2 regions of the Aeromonas sp. FDAARGOS 1415 genome follow, and region 1 is predicted to be linked to the other one. Evidence: riboswitches for the same ligand, from Rfam matches in the RefSeq annotation. Region 1 holds a riboswitch; the other holds the start of a gene.
What was found. Region 1 has a riboswitch for thiamine pyrophosphate ahead of thiB (thiamine ABC transporter substrate binding subunit). Riboswitches for the same ligand answer to the same signal wherever they lie in the genome.
Positions count from the first base shown of each region.

Region 2: it holds a riboswitch for thiamine pyrophosphate, as region 1 does, so the genes downstream of both, thiC (phosphomethylpyrimidine synthase ThiC) here and thiB (thiamine ABC transporter substrate binding subunit) in region 1, are expected to answer to the same signal.

Region 1 covers NZ_CP077363.1:515,022-522,132, forward strand. Annotated here, with positions in the region: gene leuA (2-isopropylmalate synthase) at 1-149, shown strand, start outside; gene leuB (3-isopropylmalate dehydrogenase) at 253-1,338, shown strand; gene leuC (3-isopropylmalate dehydratase large subunit) at 1,366-2,763, shown strand; gene leuD (3-isopropylmalate dehydratase small subunit) at 2,776-3,375, shown strand; gene I6L45_RS02435 (transglutaminase-like domain-containing protein) at 3,528-4,454, shown strand; gene I6L45_RS02440 (PilZ domain-containing protein) at 4,534-4,824, opposite strand; TPP riboswitch at 4,916-5,006, shown strand; gene thiB (thiamine ABC transporter substrate binding subunit) at 5,106-6,086, shown strand; gene thiP (thiamine/thiamine pyrophosphate ABC transporter permease) at 6,083-7,111, shown strand, end outside.
Region 2 covers NZ_CP077363.1:968,460-975,570, forward strand. Annotated here, with positions in the region: gene thiE (thiamine phosphate synthase) at 1-952, opposite strand, end outside; gene thiC (phosphomethylpyrimidine synthase ThiC) at 949-2,940, opposite strand; TPP riboswitch at 3,198-3,311, opposite strand; gene I6L45_RS04660 (aryl-sulfate sulfotransferase) at 3,399-4,931, shown strand; gene I6L45_RS04665 (hypothetical protein) at 4,964-5,437, opposite strand; gene I6L45_RS04670 (hypothetical protein) at 5,515-5,943, opposite strand; gene I6L45_RS04675 (response regulator transcription factor) at 6,034-6,702, shown strand; gene I6L45_RS04680 (HAMP domain-containing sensor histidine kinase) at 6,699-7,111, shown strand, end outside.

The DNA of each region.
Region 1 (7,111 bases):
GGCGCAAGTTCCACGGCATGGGGCTGGCCACCGACATCATCGAGTCGTCGGCCCAGGCCCTGGTCCACGTGATCAACAGCATCTGGCGTGCAGACCAGGTTGCCGAGCAGATGGAACGCAACAACACCATCAAGCCGGAAACCGTCTGAGCCCGTCGGACAAGATGACAGCACAACATCAAGGCGACAGCCGTCCGGGCAGCATCCGGGCCTCGCAGATGAAATGGAATAACACTATCAAGACGGAGAGAGTATGAGCAGTTATCGGATCGCAGTATTGCCGGGTGACGGCATTGGCCCGGAAGTGATGGCAGAAGCCATCAAGGTACTGGAAAAGGTGCAGACCAAATTCGGCTTCTCCCTCGACTATGACCGCCACGACGTGGGCGGCATTGCCATCGACAACCACGGCACCCCGCTGCCCCAGAGCACCATTGCCGGCTGTGAAGCGGCCGATGCGGTGCTGTTCGGCTCGGTGGGTGGCCCCAAGTGGGAGCATCTGCCACCGAACGATCAGCCGGAGCGCGGCGCACTGCTGCCCCTGCGTGCCCACTTCAAGCTGTTCTGCAACCTGCGTCCGGCCCGTATCTACACCGGTCTGGAGCAATTCTCGCCCCTGCGTGCCGACATCTCCGATCGCGGCTTCGACATCGCCTGCGTGCGCGAGCTGACCGGCGGCATCTACTTCGGCCAGCCCAAGGGACGCGAGGGTGAAGGCGCCACCGAGAAGGCGTTCGACACCGAGGTGTACCACCGCTTCGAGATCGAGCGCATCGCCAAGATTGCCTTCGAATCGGCCAGGGTGCGCAAGGCCAGGGTCACCTCCATCGACAAGGCCAACGTGCTCGCCTCCTCCATCCTGTGGCGCGAGGTGGTGACCGAGGTCGCCAAATCCTATCCGGACGTGGCACTGAACCACATGTACATCGACAACGCCACCATGCAGCTCATCAAGGATCCGTCCCAGTTCGACGTGCTGCTCTGCTCCAACCTGTTCGGCGACATTCTCTCCGACGAGTGCGCCATGATCACCGGCTCCATGGGCCTGCTCCCCTCCGCCAGCCTGAACGAATCCGGTTTCGGCCTGTTCGAGCCGGCCGGCGGCTCGGCCCCGGACATCGCCGGCAAGGGGATTGCGAACCCCATCGCCCAGATCCTCTCCGCCGCCCTGATGCTGCGCTACAGCCTCGGTCAGGAAGCCGCCGCCCAGGCCATCGAGCAGGCCGTGGCCCAGACCCTGGCCGAAGGCTACTTCACCGCCGATCTGCATCAGGCCAGCGCCAAGCACCCGGTACAAAGCACCGCCGACATGGGCAGCCAGATCGCCGCGCGCATCTGACGCCACCAAATAACAAGGAAGAGAGCAATGTCCAAGACCCTCTATCAGAAAGTGTTCGACGCCCACGTGGTGCGGGAAGTGGAAGGCGAAACGCCCCTCATCTACATCGACCGTCACCTGGTGCATGAAGTGACCAGCCCCCAGGCGTTCGACGGCCTGCGCGCCATGAACCGCCAGCTGCGTCGCCCGGATCTGACCTGGGCCACCATGGATCACAACGTCTCCACCACCACCAAGGACATCGCCGCCTCCGGCGAGATGGCCCGCATCCAGATGGAGACGCTGGCCGCCAACTGCAAGGAGTTCGGTGTTCGTCTCTACGATCTCAACCACAAATACCAGGGGATCGTCCACGTGATGGGACCGGAGCTAGGCATCACCCTGCCCGGCACCACCATCGTCTGCGGTGACTCCCACACAGCCACCCACGGCGCCTTCGGCTCGCTCGCGTTCGGCATCGGCACCTCGGAAGTGGAACACGTGATGGCGACCCAGACCCTGAAACAGGGCCGCGCCAAGACCATGCGCATTTCGGTCAACGGTAAACTGGCCGAAGGTATCAGCGCCAAGGATGTGGTACTCGCCATCATAGGCCGGGTCGGCCACGCCGGCGGCACCGGCTACGTGGTGGAGTTCGCCGGTGAGGCCATCGAAGGGCTCACCATGGAAGGGCGCATGACGGTGTGCAACATGGCCATCGAACTCGGCGCCAAGGCGGGCATGATCGCCCCCGACCAGACCACCATCGACTACATCCGCGGCAAGGAGTTCGCCCCCAAGGGCGAGGTCCTGGAGCAGGCCATCGCCTACTGGCAGAGCCTCAAGAGCGATGCCGATGCCAGATTTGATGCCGAAGTGGTGCTCGACGCCGCCGACATCGCCCCCCAGGTGACCTGGGGCACCAACCCGGGTCAGGTCATTGCCGTCAATGAGCCCATCCCGGCACCGGAATCCTTCGCCGATCCGGTGGAGCAACAGTCCGCCCGCAAGGCCCTCGCCTACATGGATCTGCAACCGGGCCAGAAGCTCTCCGACGTCGCCATCGACAAGGTGTTCATCGGCTCCTGCACCAACAGCCGCATCGAGGATCTGCGCGCCGCCGCCGCCATCGCACGCGGCCGCAAGGTCGCCGCCGGCGTGCAGGCTCTGGTGGTGCCGGGCTCCGAACAGGTGAAGGCCCAGGCCGAGGCCGAGGGGCTGGACAAGATCTTCATCGAAGCGGGCTTTGAGTGGCGCCTGCCCGGCTGCTCCATGTGCCTGGCCATGAACAACGACCGGCTGCAACCGGGGGAGCGCTGCGCCTCCACCAGCAACCGCAACTTCGAAGGGCGCCAGGGCCGTGCCGGCCGCACCCATCTGGTGAGCCCGGCCATGGCCGCCGCCGCCGCCGTCACCGGCCGCTTCGCCGACATTCGCGCACTGTAAGAGGGAAGAGAGATGACAGGATTCAAACAACATAAAGGGATCGTCGTTCCCCTCGACAGCGCCAACGTCGACACCGACGCCATCATTCCGAAGCAGTTCTTGCAGAAGGTGAACCGCACCGGCTTTGGCAAGCACCTGTTCCATGACTGGCGCTTCCTGGACGATGCAGGGGAGCAGCCCAACCCCGAGTTCGTGCTAAACCAGCCGCAGTTCGCCGGTGCCAGCATCCTGCTGGCCCGCGAGAACTTCGGCTGCGGCTCGAGCCGCGAGCACGCCCCCTGGGCGCTGGCGGATTACGGCTTCAAGACCATGATCGCCCCGAGCTTCGCCGACATCTTCTACGGCAACGCCATCAACAACGGTATGGTGCCGGTGCGCCTGAAGGAGGAGGAGGTCGATGCCCTGTTCCAGCTGGTTGCCGCCCAGCCGGGCATCGAGATCGAAGTGGATCTGGAGGCCAACCAGGTGCGGGCCGGTGAACTTTGCTTCGGTTTCGAGATCGACGAGTTCCGCCGCTACTGCCTGCTCAACGGGCTGGATGCCATCGGCCTGACCCTGCAGCACGAGGCCGCCATCAGCGCCTTCGAGGCAAAGCAGCCGAGCTGGATCTGACAAGCACAAGAGCCGCCCAGGGGCCTTCGAGACCAGGCTGCCGAGCCTGTTCTGGCAAGGCCCGGACGCGATAAAGCGAGTAGAATCCACAGGGAGCCCAGGCTCCCTGTTTTATTTCCCGCCCGCCACGGGCTCACCCACAGGAAAGGATGATGACAAGTACCCGCCCCCTCTTGCTGCTGATCCTGCTGCTCACCCTCCCGGCCAGCGCCGGGCAGACCTATTTCCACAGCAGCGGCGGCCAGCTTAACGTCGGCTGGCAGGACAGGGAGGGCGAGGTGCAGCAGCTCACCTACCGGCTGGAGGCGGGCAAACTGCCACCGCTCATCGCCTACCGGCCGGCCCGCATGCAGGAAGAGGTGCTGCAGCGCCTGCTGCAACAGGGGGTGGCCGAGTTCCCCGGCGTACAGTTCTCCCTCTCCCGCCCCGGGATGGAGCTCCAGCTCAAGAGCCGCCAGCCAGAGCAGGTCAACCAGGCCATGAGCTGGCTCACCCGGGAGCGCGGCAAGCTGGAATCCGAGTGGCTCACGCAGCACTACTTCCAGCCCTTCACCGCTCCCGACGGCGCCTCCGCCATCAAGCAGGATCACGTGCGCATCGCCCTGGAGAGCCGGACCGAACTGGCACCGCTCGCCGATCAGCTCAAGCGACAGGGCACCACAGAAACCGAGGCGCGCCAGAAGACGGTGGAGTACATCCTCGACTTCGTCCAGGCCATCCCCTATCGACTGCTAGACAGCCAGTCGGGACGCTCGGGCAAGGGTTTTCTCAGCCCCCGCCAGGTGCTGGAACAGAACGGGGGGGATTGCGACAGCAAGGTGACCCTGATGGCCGCCCTGCTGGCCCAGCTCTTCCCCGAGCTCAGGCAGACCATGGTATTCGTGCCTGGTCATGCCCTGCTGGGGGTGGCCCTGCCGGCCACACCGGGTGCGGCGACCCTGAGCCGGGATGGGGAAACCTATCTCCTGATGGAACCGACCGGCCCTGCCCAGCTCCCCCTGGGGCAGCTCGCGCCCGCCAGCCGGGTACTGGTCGACAGCGGCCAGCTTAGCGTGCAGCCGGTACTGGCCAACCAGTGAAGAACCGGGCAGGCGAGCAGAGCGGCCAGCTTAGGCCGACCGATAAGATAAGGGGGGTGAGAAGGGGTGAGGGTACCCGTCAGGCCAGAGACTGGAACTCCAGCGCCAGCAGAAGCCCGTGCTCTTCCTCCAGCACCCGCACGATGCGAGCCTGGGCCTCGAAGGGAGGCAGGAGGTTGCTGCTGGTGGCCAGGCTCACCCGGACGGGTTGATCCGGATCGAAGCCATGTTCGTTCACCTCGACGCCCATGCCGTTGGCGCTGAGATCCCGACAGATCCCCTCCAGCACCAGATCATGCTGGAACAGGGTGACGGGGGCATTGATGACCATGCGCTGGAAGGCTCGTCTTTCCTTGGTGCTGGTGATCACTTGGGGCATCCTCCTGGGTGGTGGCTCGCACGATGCGGCCCGTGAAACATAGTGCTGGCCTCCCCCTGGGAACGCCCATACAATGCGATGCGTTGCTCAAACGGGGTGCGGTTTACCGCTGAGATTATACCCGTGAACCTGATCCAGATAATGCTGGCGGAGGAATTTGAGGCATGACGCGCGTTTTTGCGCCCTCATCCGCTGGCCCTCACCACACGAGACGTGCCATTGATGAGCAGCCCGCTGCCCATGGCACCTCAGGACCCACAGGAGTGCCATTGATGAAGACCCTGCTGCTGCTCGCCACCGGCCTGCTCTCGGCCCAGGCATTTGCCGCCGATACCCTCACCGTCTACACCTACAGCTCCTTCGCCGCCGAATGGGGCCCGGGCCCCAAGATCAAGCAGGCCTTCGAGAAGGAGTGCGGCTGCACCCTGGATCTGGTGGCGCTGGAAGATGGCGTGGCCATCCTCAACCGGCTGCGGCTGGAAGGCCAGCACAGCAAGGCCGACATGGTGCTGGGGCTGGATGACGCCCTGGTCAGCGAGGCCAAGCAGAGCGGGCTGTTCGCCCCCCATCAGACCGGGCTCGACGCCCTCAAGGTGCCGGGTGGCTGGCAGGATGACACCTTCGTGCCCTATGACTACGGCTATTTCGCCTTCGTCTACGACAGCGGCAAGCTCAAGCAGCCCCCCAAGAGTCTGAAAGAGCTGGTCGAACGCACCGATCTCAAGGTGATCTATCAGGATCCCCGCACCTCCACCCCGGGACAGGGGCTGATGCTGTGGATGAAATCCGTCTACGGTGACCAGGCCCCCACCGCCTGGGCACAGCTTGCCAAGAAGACGGTCACCGTCACCAAGGGCTGGTCAGAAGCCTACGGCATGTTCCTCGACGGCGAGGCAGACATGGTGCTCTCCTACACCACCTCCCCTGCCTATCACCTGATCGCCGAGAACAAACCCCAGTATCGGGCGGCCGCGTTCGAGGAGGGTCACTACCGCCAGGTGGAGGTGGCCGCCAAGCTCAAGAGCGCCAAGCAGGGCAAGCTGGCCGACCAGTTCCTGCAATTCATGCTAAGCCCCGCCTTCCAGCAGGAGATACCTGCCGGCAACTGGATGTATCCGGTGACGGACACCCCGCTGCCCAAGGGCTTCGAGCAGATGATCACCGTCACCAAGCCGCTGGCCTTCAGCGCCGATGAGGTGGCCGCCAACCGCAAGGGCTGGATCCGGGAGTGGCTGCAAGCCGTCACCCAGTGAGCCATCACTTCGTGAAACCACAGTCTCGACCCCTCTGGTGGCTGCCGGGCAGCGCAGCCACCCTGATCATCCTGCTGTTGTCCCTGGGGCCGCTGGCGGCCCTGCTGTGGCAGGCCGGTACCCTGTCCCCCCGCACCCTGATGGCCGATCCCTATCTGCGCCACGTGCTGGGCTTCAGCCTCTGGCAGGCCCTGCTCTCCACCCTGCTGAGCCTGGGGTTAGCCATTCCGGTGGCCAGGGCCCTGGCTCGGCGCCGTTTCACCGGCCGCCGCCTGCTGCTCAAGCTGTTCGGCCTCTCCCTGGTGCTGCCCGTCATCATCGCCATCTTCGGCATGGTGGCAGTGCACGGCCGTCAGGGCTGGCTGCCGCAACTGCTGCGCGGTCTGGGCGTGGATCCCGGCAACTACCTCTACGGCCTGTTCGGCATCCTGCTGGCCCACGTTTTCTTCAACATGCCGCTCGCCGCACGCCTCATCCTGCAGAGCATAGAGAGCATTCCCGAGTCCTCCTGGCGCCTCGCCAGCCAGCTCGGCATGCGATCCTCCCACATCTTCCGGCTGCTGGAGTGGCCCATCATCCGGGGCATGCTGCCGGGGCTCGCCAGCCTCATCTTCATGCTCTGCTTCACCAGCTTCACCACAGTGCTGGCGCTCGGCGGTGGCCCAAAGTCCACCACCCTGGAGGTGGCGGTCTATCAGGCGCTGCGCTTTGACTTCGATCTCGCCACCGCCGGCGGGCTCGCCCTGGTGCAGCTGCTGCTGACCCTGGCCCTGCTCCTGTTGCAGCACAAGTTGCAGACCACGCCGGCCAGCCGGATCGAGAGCCGTCGCCCCTGCTTGCGCCCGGATCGTCACCAGAGGGGCACGGCCCTGGTGGATGGGCTGGCCCTGACCCTGGGGCTCGCCATCTTCCTGCCGCCGCTGCTGGCCATCGTCGTCGCCGGGTTCAACCCCGGCCTGTTGCCAGCGCTGACGTCGAACCGGCTGTGGCAGGCGGGAGGCCAGTCGCTGGCCATTGCGCTGGCG
Region 2 (7,111 bases), 450 kb from region 1:
GCGCGAAGGGGCCCTGCGGCAGGCGGGCGCTGCTCACCTCATACAGGCCGAAACGGCGATCCAGGGTTGATCCTGCCAGCACGGCACGGGGGAAGTGGGCGAGATTGTCTGGCCAACCCAGGTGGGCGATGGGCCCCGGGCCCGCCCCCACCCCCTGCGCCGCCGCCAAGCCCTGTTGCAGGTAGGCGCGCGCCAGGGTGATGGCGTCTTCCACCGGGTAGTCCTGTGCCACCACGGCGGCGATGGCGCTGGCGTAGCAGCAACCGGTGCCGTGGCCGTGGCGGGTATCGAGGCGCGGCGCGGCGAGCCAGAATTCGCGGGTCTCGTCCTGGTAGTAGTCGAGGCAGAGATCCTCGCCCCATTCAAGGTGGCCCCCCTTGACCAGCACGGCGCGGGCGCCGAGTTCGCGCAGCCGCCGGGCGGCGAGGCGCACCAGCTCGGGACTGGTGGCGGGCAGACCGGTCAGGGCTTCCAGCTCGGGACCGTTGGGGGTAATCAAGGAGAGGCGCGGCAACAACTGCTCGCGCACCGCCGCCAGCATGCCGGGCTCCGCCATGGGGGTGCCGGTGCTGGCGATGGCCACCGGGTCGTAGACCACGAAGGGAGCATCGACGGTCGACAACCTGCGGGCCAGCACCTCCACGTGCAGCCGGGTCGGCAGCAGGCCAATCTTGATGGCAGCCGGCGGCAGATCCAGCCCCAGGGCGTCGATCTGGGCGGTGAAGGTCTGCATCAGCACGGGGTCGACCATCTTCACCGCCACCGAGTTCTGGGCCGTGATGGCGGAGATGACCGAGCAGCCGTGCACGCCAAGGTCATGCATCGTGTGCAGGTCGGCCTGAATGCCGGCGCCGCCGCCGGAGTCTGACCCGGCGATGGTCCAGACCACGGGGCGGGCCTGCGTCACGGCGGACAGGTCGGCGGGGCTGACAGCCCCGCGCTTGCTGCTCACGCCTCCTCCCCTGCGGCCTGCTTCAGGGTCGCCGCCTGGTGGTAGATCTCGCCGCCGGTCTCCTTGAAGGTCTCGGCCATGCGGGCCATGCCGCTCTCCACCTCGGCCACGACCCGCTCCTGCTGGCCATCCATACCCACCAGCTTGATCTCTACGGCTTCCAGCTTGGCGGCGTAGTCGCGCACGTCCTGGGTGATCTTCATGGAGCAGAACTTGGGCCCGCACATGGAGCAGAAGTGGGCCACCTTGCCGGACTCCTGGGGCAGGGTCTCGTCGTGGTAGGCGCGGGCGGTGTCGGGATCCAGCGCCAGGTTGAACTGATCCTCCCAGCGGAATTCGAAGCGCGCCTTGGACATGGCGTTGTCGCGGATCTGGGCGCCCGGGTGGCCCTTGGCCAGATCCGCGGCGTGGGCGGCGATCTTGTAGGTGATGAGGCCCTGCTTCACGTCTTCCTTGTTGGGCAGGCCCAGGTGCTCCTTGGGGGTCACGTAGCAGAGCATGGCGCAGCCATACCAGCCGATGAGCGCGGCACCGATGCCGGAGGTGAAGTGATCGTAACCCGGCGCAATGTCGGTGGTGAGCGGACCCAGGGTATAGAACGGCGCCTCGTGGCAGTGCTCCAGCTGCTCGGTCATGTTGCGCTCGATCATGTGCATGGGCACGTGGCCGGGGCCCTCGATCATCACCTGCACGTCGTATTCCCAGGCGATCCTGGTGAGCTCGCCCAGGGTGCGCAGCTCGGCGAACTGGGCCTCGTCGTTGGCGTCATAGACGGAGCCCGGACGCAGGCCGTCACCGAGCGACAAGCTCACGTCGTAGGCGGCGCAGATCTCGCAGATCTCGCGGAAGTGTTCGTAGAGGAAGTTCTCCTTGTGGTGGGACAGGCACCACTTGGCCATGATGCTGCCGCCGCGGGAGACGATGCCGGTGAGGCGCTTGGCGGTCATGGGCACGAAGCGCAGCAGCACGCCGGCGTGGATGGTGAAGTAGTCCACCCCCTGCTCGGCCTGCTCCAGCAGGGTGTCGCGGAACAGCTCCCAGGTGAGGTCTTCGGCGATACCGTTGGTCTTCTCCAGCGCCTGGTAGATGGGCACGGTACCGATGGGCACCGGGCTGTTGCGCAGGATCCACTCGCGGGTCTCGTGGATGTAGCGGCCGGTGGAGAGATCCATCACGGTGTCGGCGCCCCAGCGGGTGGACCACACCAGCTTCTCCACTTCCTCTTCGATGCTGGAGGTGACCGCCGAGTTGCCGATGTTGGCGTTGATCTTCACCAGGAAGTTGCGGCCGATGATCATGGGCTCCGCTTCCGGGTGGTTGATGTTGCTGGGGATGATGGCGCGCCCGGCGGCCACTTCATCGCGCACGAACTCAGGGGTGATGTTCTGGGGCAGTCTGGCGCCAAAGCCCTGGCCCGGATGCTGGGTGCGCAAGAGCTCTGAGCGCACCCGCTCGCGGCCCATGTTCTCGCGCAGGGCGATAAATTCCATCTCGGGGGTGACGATACCGGCGCGGGCGTAGTGCAGCTGGGTGACCCGGCGGCCCGGCTTGGCGCGGCGAGCGCTCGGCAGGTGTTCGAAGCGCAGGTGATCCAGCCCCTCGTCGGCCAGGCGCTCCTGGGTGAAGGTGGAGCTCAAGCCCTCCAGCGCCTCGGTGTCAGCGCGCTCCAGCACCCACTCCTCGCGCAGGCGCGGCAGGCCGCGGCGCACATCGATGGGGGCAGCCTCTTCCCCGTAGGGGCCCGAGGTGTCGTAGACCGGCACCGGCTCGTTGGGTTCGAACTGGGGGGCTTCCTTGGTGCCGCCGACGAAGGTGTCGGCCAGCTGGATCTCCCGCAAAGGCACCCGGATGTCGGGGCGAGAACCTTCGATAAAGATGCGGCGGGAGTTGGGGTGAGCCATCCCCTTGAGGTTGTCGATAAAGGTCTGCGCGCTGGAGCGCTGCTCGCGGCGGCTGGATTTGGTGGTATCAGAAACATTGGTAGACATAGCAAAACTCACATTAACTGGTTGAAGTTATGGGTGTTTGCTTGTCTGGAGTTCGAGGAGAAGATGAACTTGCGGCGGGATGTGCTCGGGGGAGTGAGTCGGGCATGGATCTTCCCAGCTCTGCCGTCCCGGTGTTTCCCTAGTCTGGAAACCCGGCGCCCTATGGACAACCGGATGGGACAGCCTCCCCCCCTGTGCCAGTCAGAGGCGGTCTGCCCCTGGCTGGCGGGAAGGTGCTCCTTCCCCGGTGCGGTAACCCGCAAGTTACCCTTGTTTCCCTTCGCAGGTCTTAACCTGATCAGGTTCCACGGATCCCGAATTAACGGTCTCAGCTTAGCGTCGTTCGACGGTCAGCACTCCGACAAGATGGCGCCAGTATATACGGCCTATCTTTTAACTCAACCATGATTTTCTCACTATAATGAATCTTGTTCATTAACATAGGGATGATGTTTATTATGAATCATAAAGAGGCACTATTTCTTGGCATGACCTGCTTCGGGTTATATGGATGCGATAGTAGCAATGACAGCAGGACTCTGGCTGAACAATTCGCTTATGACCCTACGACGCAGGTTTTTGAAGACGACCCACATACATCAGTATTTATCTCAGCCTTGAAGATGACTGGGCTTGATACAGAAAAGATAAAAAACATATCCTTCAACATCAAAACAAAAGACGGCAACTTTGCCAAGCCCGTATCTGTTACATATGATTGGAGCTACCTGTCCAGCAATGGACTATACGACAGCGTCAATAACAGCTTACAGCTCCCGATATTCGGTCTCTACAGCGGCTATCTGAATGAGCTCACGATAGACATTAAGTACATCGATGACAGCATCTACTCATTTCAGAAAGTGATCCCCACGGCTACCTATGTTGATAGTGCTGGCATTTATGACAACGTTAGTATCAGTATCAAGCCAACCGCCACACCGAGTTACAGTTATTTTTATCTAAAGGGGGCTCTCAAATCCCCCATCATCATGGATGTCGATGGAGAAGTTCGTTGGGATGCCGACATTAAGAGAGTATCAAGTTCATCTGCCTTTATAAACAATGCATTCTGGACAGGCAACATTAAGAATGCAGCCACCAGAATTGAGATTTTATCTCTATATGGAAAGTCTGGCACTTTGCATATCAATGGTACAACAATGGGTAGCGACGCTTATTTTCATCACAATATAGATCTTGGCAAACAAGGTATATTGATTGAGCTCGATGGTACAACTAACGGCACGTTAAAAATAGAGTCTTTTTTAAGTGAGATAGATGGTTCTGGCAATGTGATTAAAGAGTGGGACCTCGGGAAAATATTTTCTGAATATATGGTGCAAGAGGGAGATGACCCCAGCAACTTTGTAAGAGATGGCGTGGACTGGTTCCACATGAATGCAGCCACATATGATCCAACTGATGACACCCTGGTGATCTCCAGCCGGGAAAATTTTGTCGTGAAGCTGGACTACAACACCGGCAAACTGATCTGGCTACTAGGAGATGAGACCAAGCACTGGTACTCCTACCCTTCCCTGCAGAAACTGGCTCTTTCGCTCTCCTCCGGACAGACCCCGATAGGACAGCACGCCGTCTCCATGACCAAAGATGGCAAGCTGATGTTGTTCAACAATGGGCTAAGAAGTTTCAATAACCCTGCCGGCACACCGGCCGGTATAGATCTTGCCAGCAGCCAAACCGCGATCTTTGATATAGACAACCTCAACAGGACTGCTCAGGTAACCTGGAGTTTCGACGATGGTATCTATTCAGACATCTGTTCCAGCATCTATGAAGATAAACTGGCGACTCAAGGTGATTTTCTCATCAACTATGCTGCTGCCGACAACCGGAGCAAGGTCGTCATTCAGGGCATAAACAAGGACAAGCAAAAACTCTTCGAGTTCACCTATCCGAGCCCAACACCCTGTGCCACCTCCTGGAACGCCATCCAGATACCTCTCGAGCACATACACTTCCAATAAGAGACAAAAATAGCGCCACTCCGTGGCGCTATTTATTCATCTTCCGGGTTGGGTATGAGGATCTCGGTGAGACGCCCCTCCTCATCCCGGCTCAGCACCAGGCGGCGCCCCGGTTGCAGATCGGCAGCGGAGCCGTTCAGCCAGCGGGTCTCGGCATCAAACACCAGCACGCCGAGATCCTGTAGCAGCAATGCCTGGCCCGAGCTGGCGAGCAGCCGATCCTCCGCCCGCCGCCAGTGGCCCTCCTGCACCGGATCCGGCGCCGCGTGGAGTACACGGATCGTCTCGGCCACGCCATAGCGGCTCTGGATGGCGAGGCGCATGCCGGGCCTGAGAGCGTCATCGCCTGCCACGCCGTGCAGTTCGGCACTGCCGAGCTCGAGCTCAGCCCCCTGGAATTGCAGGCGAACCCCGTCGTTGTGTTCCAGCTCCACCAGCCAGAGCTCGGTGTCGTCGGCGAGGGTGCAGAAGGGCAACAGCAGCAAACACAATGCGGTTCTGGTCATGACAGGGTGGCCCGGGGTCAGCACGATGAGGTTTAACTATGGGCCGGGATGCGCGATTTTTCCCCTCGTGGCGCGCCTCAGTCCTCCTCCCGGCACTGGCTCAGGCGCATGCCGTCGAATCTGCACTCCAGCTCCAGCCAGCGCCCCTCGAACGGTGCCAGGCTGTCGTCCGAGGTGGTGTAGCCCCAGATCCGCCCCTGCGCTACCGGCCCCTCCAGCTCCATCTCGTCCGCCTCCTCCAGGGGCTCCACCTCGCGGATCAGCCGTGACGGCCCCGCCGCCGTCTCCTGCACGACCCCCTCCAGCTCGACCCAGGTGCCGCCGAGATCGTCCTCGCCGAGACCCTCCTTGAAGCGGGTCTGCTCATCGAGCACGAAGGGCATGCCGTTGACCATCAGCTGGCCCAGCTGCCAGCTGGTGCGGCCGGTGAGCTTGAACTCGGCCGCCTGCACCAGACCAAAAGGTAATGAAATCAATAGCCAGAGGGTGCAGAGAAACTTCTTCATCGGGGATCCTCGGGGTTACACTGGCACACAGGATGACGCATCCGGAGTGAAATGGCCGTGAAATCCCGGCCAGAACCAGGAGATCAGAGCATGAAAATACTGGTGGTGGAAGACAATCCCCAGGTGGCGGAAACCATCATGGATTATCTGGAGCTGGCCGGGCACAGGGCGGACTGCGCCTACCACGGCCAGGCCGCCCTGCAGCGGCTGGCCGAGGAGCGCTTCGACGTCATCATCATGGACGTCATGATGCCCCGCCTCGACGGGCTTAGCACCGTGGAGCGGCTGCGGGCAGACGGCATCTCGACACCGGTGATCTTCCTCACCGCCCGCGACAGCCTGGAAGACAAGCTCGCAGGCTTCAAGGCCGGGGGCGACGACTACCTGGTCAAGCCATTCGCCATGGAGGAGCTGGAGGTGAGGTTGCAGGCCCTTGCCCTGCGCGGCCCCCGGGGTGACATGGGCGCCCTCAGCTTCGGCGATCTGACGGTAGACACCGCCGAGAGCCGCGCCACCCGCGCCGGAGTGGAGCTCAAGCTCGGCAAGATCCCGTTCCGGATCCTCACCCTGCTGGTGAAACGCGCCCCCCAGCTGGTGACGCGCCAGGAGGTGCTCGACACCGTCTGGGGGGACGAGGAACCGGACTCCGACGCCCTGCGCAGCCACATCTACGCCCTGCGCAGCGCCCTCGACAAACCCTTCCCCACCCCCATGCTGGAGACCCTGCACGGCCAGGGCTACCGGCTGGTGAAACCATGAGTGCCCCTATGCCCCCTGGCCCGCCGCTGCCGAGCCTGCGCCGGCGGCTGATCCTGGCGCTGGGGGGCGCCGGCCTGCTGCTGCTGATGCTGCTGAGCCTGCTGATGGTGGTGGCCGAGGACAAGATGGAGGAGCTGAGCCTGCGCCACTGGCTGGAAGCCGAGGCGACCCGCTACGGCGATGACTGGCTGCGCCTGGGCGAGCTGGCTCCCGCCCCCAGCCCGCGCCAGTTTTCCAGCTACTGGACCGAGGCGGGCCGCCTGCCGGCCTGGCTCAAGGCTTACCGCAACCCCGGCTTCTTCGAACATCAGCTCGGCCGCGAGGACAAACACTTCCTGGTGCGGCACCATCCGTCCGGCCAGGGGCTGCTCTACCTGGTGTTCAACGACGACGCCGACGACTATCTGGA